Regions from separate parts of the Mesorhizobium sp. WSM4846 genome, predicted to be linked through region 1. Evidence: predicted binding sites of a transcription regulator. Region 1 holds the regulator's gene; the other holds the start of a gene.
The links. The regulator PhoB, encoded in region 1, activates phosphate uptake and scavenging genes when phosphate is short. The targets are predictions, from matches to a motif close to TGTCATNNANCTGTCAT.

Region 1 (3,113 bases):
AGAAGCCGAACCCGTTTCCGAAGTCGATCTACGAAAACGTCGCCTACGGTCCGCGCATCCACGGCCTGGCCAGGAGCAAGGCCGAGTTGGACGGCATCGTCGAATCGAGCCTGAAGAAGGCCGGACTGTTCAACGAGGTCAAGGATCGCCTGCTCGAGTCGGGTACCGGCCTGTCCGGCGGGCAGCAGCAGCGTCTGTGCATCGCGCGCGCCATCGCCGTGTCGCCGGAAGTGATCCTGATGGACGAGCCCTGTTCGGCGCTCGATCCGATCGCCACCGCCCGCGTCGAGGAACTGATCGACGAACTGCGCCAGAATTATACGATCGTCATCGTCACCCATTCGATGCAGCAGGCGGCGCGCGTGTCGCAACGCACGGCGATGTTCCATCTCGGCTATCTGGTCGAGGAGGGCGCGACCGACAAGATGTTCACCAACCCCGACGACAAGCGCACCCAGGACTACATCACCGGCCGGTTCGGCTGAGCGGTCCGGCGAATTTCGAACACGAGGACAGCACCATGGGTGAACACACCGTCGCATCTTTCGACGAGGAACTGGAGCACATCGACCGGCTGATCCGCGACATGGACGAGCTCGCCGCCGCAATGGTGGCGGCCTCGATCCGCGCGTTGCTTGCGTCGGACAATGCGATGGCGCAGCGCGTCGTCTCGGACGACGCCATCATGGATGCGCGGCAGCGCGAGCTCGACGACAGCGCGATCACGCTGATCGCCAAGCGGCAGCCGATGGCGCAGGATCTGCGCGCCGTGGTTGGCGCAATCCGCATGGCGGGCGATCTCGAGCGCATCGGCGATCTGGCCAAGAACATTGCCAAGCGGGTCAGCGCAGTCGGGCAGAGCGCGACGCCGCGTAATCTGTCGCACGGTATCGACGCGATGGCGGATCTCGTTCTTGTGCAGCTGCGCGGCGTGGTCGAGCACTATGTGTCGCGCGATGCCGGCGCGTTGAAGGAACTGCGCGCCGACGACCAGAAGATCGACGTGAAATATACGGCGGTTTTTCGCGAGCTCCTGACCTACATGATGGAGGATCCGCGCAACATCACCGCCTGCACGCACCTTCTGTTCTGCGCCAAGAATCTCGAGCGTATCGGCGATCATGTCACCAACATCGCCGAAAACGCCTATTTTGTCGTGACCGGGCAGCAATTGCCGGCGGATCGCCCGAAGCTCGACGAAACGACGATGTCGGCGCCGGCGACATGACAGGAGTGACCGGCCGATGATCGCGCCGCGCATCATGGTGGTGGAGGATGAAGAGCCGCTGGGCGTCCTCCTCCGTTACAATCTTGAATCCGAAGGCTATCAAGTCGAGGTGGTGACGCGCGGCGACGAGGCCGAAATCCGGCTGCAGGAAAACGTGCCCGATCTTTTGGTGCTCGACTGGATGGTGCCGGCGGTTTCCGGCATCGAGCTTTGCCGGCGCCTTCGGGTGCGCCCCGAAACCGAGCGGCTGCCGATCATCATGCTGACCGCGCGCGGCGAGGAGAGCGACCGGGTGCGCGGCCTTTCGACCGGAGCCGACGACTATCTGGTCAAGCCGTTCTCGACACCGGAATTCATGGCCAGGGTCAAGGCGCTGCTGCGCCGCGCCAAGCCCGAAGTGCTGTCCAGCGTGCTCAAGGTCGGCGACATCATGCTCGATCGTGAATCGCACCGGGTCTATCGCAAGAAGAGCGAGATCCGGCTCGGGCCGACCGAATTCCGGCTGCTCGAATTCATGATGCGCCACCCGGGCCGGGTCTTCTCGCGCAGTCAGTTGCTCGACAATGTCTGGGGCGAGACGATCTACATCGACGAGCGCACTGTGGACGTCCATGTCGGCCGGTTGCGCAAGGCGGTCAACAATGGTCGCATGCCCGATGTCATCCGCACCATCCGCGGCGCCGGCTATGCGATCAGGGAAGACTAGCTGACGTTCAGGTGATGCCGGCCTGCGAACGGCTGATACCTGCGCTTCCGGTGCTGACGTACCCGAAAGTACGCTCCGCCCCGGTTCTCGGAACCCACCATTCTCGACTCGGCCTGACCTGAATCTCAACACTCCCCAAGTCGCGACCCGGGAATCCCTGCCTTCGGATTCAAGCCACGTTCTTTCCGACCGAGCCGGCTCGTGCCTGGATGCTCGGCGCGAAAATCTCCTGATCGACGAAGCTTAGGGCCCGCATGGCGCAGCCTTCGCGGATCAGCGGCAGCTCGTTCGGCTCGGTGTCGAAGGAAATCGAACCCGAATGCTGGCCGCCGGCGGTCTGGGCGATGGCCTCGCGCAGGGCCGGCTCGATCAGGTCGAAGGCGGCAGCGCTGGCGCCGACCATGGCCACCGGCGCCGGATCGATCAGCGCAAACAGGCTGCCGAGCCCGAAGCCGAGCGCCTCGCCGGCCTTGCGGTAGGCTTCGCGCTCCGGTCCGTCCATCTCGCGCGCCCGGGCCGCCAAGGCCCGCATGTCGGCGTCGCTGACATCGGCGACCGGCTCGGCGTTCTCGCTCAACAGCCTTGCGTTGCGCCAGATGGCGTAGTTGCCGGCATAAGCCTCGACGCAGCCGCGCAGCCCGCAGCGGCAAAGCGCGCCGCCCGGCCGATGGATCATGTGGCCGAATTCGCCGCCTGAGGAGTGGGTGCCGGTGAACAGATCGCCCTTCAGCACCAGCCCCATACCGATGCCGTGCGAGAGCAGGATGGCGATGAAATCGTCGCGGTAGCGATCCGGGTGGCGCCAGTGCAGCGCCACGGCCATCATGTTGCAGTCGTTCTCCATGATGGCCGGGATGCCGAACTCGCGTTCCAGAATGTCGGCGAAGGCGATGTTCGTCTGCGGCGTGATCGGCGACCACAACATGGCGCGCGCGTGGGAATCGGTGATGCCCTGGATCGCCAGCGCGATGCGGGCGACGCTTTGGACATCGAGGTCGGGATCTTCGAGCCGGCGCCGGACGATGGCGACACATTCGTCGATCAGCGCGTCACGCGACATGGTCAGCGTGTCCAGCCGGCGCTGTTCCTCGGCGACCACTTGTCCGGCATAATCGATGACGGCGACCGACAGGAAATTCAGCGACAACACGACGGCCAACACCGCAGCGGCTTGCGGAT
Region 2 (3,113 bases), on a different contig from region 1:
GGCTGCGCCGCACGCTGCTGGCGTCGCTGGTGCTGATGTCGGGCTCGACGGCGCTCAGCCTGTTGATGACCCAGCCGTGGCACCTGCTTCTCACCTGGGGCGTATTCTCCGGCGTCGGTTCCGGCGCGGTCGCCACGGTGCTCGGCGCCACCATCGTCAATCGCTGGTTCAAGACCAATCGTGGCCTGGTGATGGGGCTGATGTCGGCCTCCGCCGCCACCGGCCTGCTGGTGTTCCTGCCGTTGCTCGCCGCGCTCGCCCAGTCGGGCGGCTGGAAGCCTGTCGCCATCGCCATTGCCGTCGCCACCGCCTGCCTGGTGCCGCTGGTCTGGCTGCTGGTGCCGGAACTGCCGTCCGCGATCGGCATGGTGCGCTACGGCGCTGAGGCCGACGACGTGCCGCCGGTTCCGCCGGCCTCGCAAGGCAATTTCCTCACCCACACGTTCAGCACGCTGTGTCGTGCCGCCGGCACGCGCGTGTTCTGGTACCTGTTCGCCACCTTCTTCATCTGCGGTTTCACCACCAATGGACTGGTCGGCACGCACCTGATCGCGTTTTGCGGCGACATGGGCATCGGCCAGGTGCAAGCCGCCGGTCTGCTGTCGCTGATGGGCATCTTCGACCTGATCGGCACGACTCTGTCGGGCTGGCTCACCGACCGTTTCGACCCGCGCAAGCTGCTCGGCGTCTATTATGGCATCCGCGGCCTGTCGCTGATCTATCTGCCTTATTCCGGCTTTTCGTCGACCAGCCTGATCATCTTCGCCGTGCTCTACGGATTGGACTGGATCGCCACCGTGCCGCCGACACTCAGGCTGTCGAACGAGGCGTTCGGCGACCGCAGCGGCCCGATCGTCTTCGGCTGGATCGTCGCCGGCCATCAAGTGGGTGCGGCGGCGGCCGCCTTCTTCGGCGGCACCATGCGTGAATTGCAGGGCAATTACGAACTTGCCTTCCTCATCGCTGGCATGACGGCAATAGCCGCAGCCTGCATCTCGCTGTTGATCAACACCAGCCGTCCGGCCTTCGAGCCGGAAGGCCAACCGGCGTAGGCGCCCTCGTCACAGGAGAGGCGCCGTCGGCCGGATTGCCAATCTCCCCCTTGTGGGGGAGATGCCCGGCAGGGCAGAGGGGGCGCGAAGGATCGCCAGCCTCTGGATTCTGCGTCGGCAAAGGGTTTGCGACTCTGTCTGATTTCTATCTGTTGTACGTCGGCGGGACAGCCCCCCTCTGGCCTGCCGGCCATCTCCCCCACGTGGGGGAGATCGGCAGTTTCGCCGACTGGGCGACCCAGCCTTCTCCTGTTGTTTGTAACGAAACCTTCATGGTTTCGAGATGTGCGTGAAACATTGAGGCTGGACCTTGGCGGCGACGTTTAAGCCATCCAGGAGACAGCCATGAACAAGATTTCGCGCCGCGCTTTTGTCACGTCAGCGAGCGCCGCCGGCCTCGTCGGCGTATCGGGCCTCGCGCTTCCCTATTATTCGCGCGCCAATCAGCGGCCCGCCTTCACCCATGGCATCCAGTCGGGCGATGTCGACGCAATCAGCGGCGTGGTGTGGACGCGCACCGACCGCCCTTCGCGCGTCATGTTCGAAGTCTCGTCGACGGAAAATTTCGCCAATGCCTTGCGCCTTGCGCCGCTCGATACGTCGCCGGCCAGCGATTACACGGTAAAGCGGCTGCTCACCGACCTCACCTCCGACCAGGACATCTTCTACCGCATGGTCGCGGCCGATCTTGCCGACATCAACGCAGTCTCCGAGCCGATCGTCGGCCGCTTCCGCACGGCGCCGGCCTCGAAACGCGACATCCGCTTCGCCTGGTCGGGCGATACCGCCGGCCAGGGCTGGGGCATCGACGACACCGGCATGAAGACCTATGCCACGATCGGCAAGCATACGCCCGACTTCTTCCTGCATTCCGGCGACACCATCTATGCCGACGGCCCGATGAAGGACGAGGTCGAGCTGCCCGGCGGCAGCAAGTGGAAGAACAAGGTCCTCATCGACGAAAAGCGCAAGGTTGCCGAGACGCTGGACGAGTACCGCGGCCAGTGGAAGTACAACATGATGGATAAGAACGTGCTGGGGCTCAACGCCATCTGCCCGACCTTCTACCAGTGGGACGACCACGAGGTGGTCAACAACTGGTCGGATTCGAAGAACCTGAGCGCCGACGACCGCTACTCGGAAAAAAACATCCATGTGCTGGCGGCACGCGCGGCACGCGCCTTCCATGAGATGACGACGATCCGCTACGAGCCGTCGGAACCGGGCCGCGTCTATCGCAAGATCGCCTACGGGCCGCTGCTCGATGTGTTCTTCCTCGACATGCGCTCCTATCGCGGCGCCAACGGTCCTGGCATGCAGGATACGGTGACGCCGCAATCGCGCATCCTCGGCGAACAGCAGATGAAGTGGCTGAAGCGCGAACTGGCAAACTCCAACGCGACCTGGAAAATCATCGCCGCCGACATGCCGCTTGGTCTCGTCGTCTGGAACGACGCCACCAACAAGGCCGGCGCCGAGGCCGTCAGCAATGGCGACAATGGCCCGGCCAAGGGCCGCGAACTGGAAATTGCCGACCTCCTTCGCTACATAAAGAATGCCGGCATCACCAACACCGTCTGGCTGACCGCCGACGTGCACTACACGGCGGCGCATTACTACAATCCCGACAAGGCGCAGTTCCAGGACTTCAATCCATTCTGGGAATTCGTCTCGGGTCCGCTCCATGCCGGCACCTATGGACCCAATGATTTCGACATGACCTTCGGCCCGGAGCTGAAATTCATCAAGGCGCCAACCGCCGAGCAGGGGCAGAACCTGCCACCCTCGGCCGGCCTGCAGTTCTTCGGCCTCGTCGACATCGATGGCGCCACTGAACAGATGACGGTGCGGCTGATGGATCGCGACGACAATGAACTCTACAAGGTCACGCTCGACCCGGTGCATTCGGCGTGAGGGGACTGGGTTCAATAATGGCCAAAACGCAGGCGGGACAGCGCCCCCCCTCTGTCCTGCCGGACATCTCCCCCACATGGGGGGAGATTGGCAGCTTGGGCGCTCCGCTCGCGCCTGCAACGTTGGAGGTTGGCGAAAGCGGCGGCG

Region 2: a site for PhoB is predicted at 1,310-1,326, ahead of AC0L15_RS23990 (alkaline phosphatase D family protein). Genes of this name have one in related genera too.

What each region holds. Positions count from the first base shown of each region.
Region 1 covers NZ_JBVVPZ010000025.1:19,509-22,621, forward strand. Annotated here, with positions in the region: gene pstB (phosphate ABC transporter ATP-binding protein PstB) at 1-485, shown strand, start outside; gene phoU (phosphate signaling complex protein PhoU) at 521-1,228, shown strand; gene phoB (phosphate regulon transcriptional regulator PhoB) at 1,245-1,934, shown strand; gene AC0L15_RS20415 (ROK family protein) at 2,104-3,113, opposite strand, start outside.
Region 2 covers NZ_JBVVPZ010000033.1:71,171-74,283, reverse strand. Annotated here, with positions in the region: gene AC0L15_RS23995 (MFS transporter) at 1-1,052, shown strand, start outside; gene AC0L15_RS23990 (alkaline phosphatase D family protein) at 1,398-2,966, shown strand.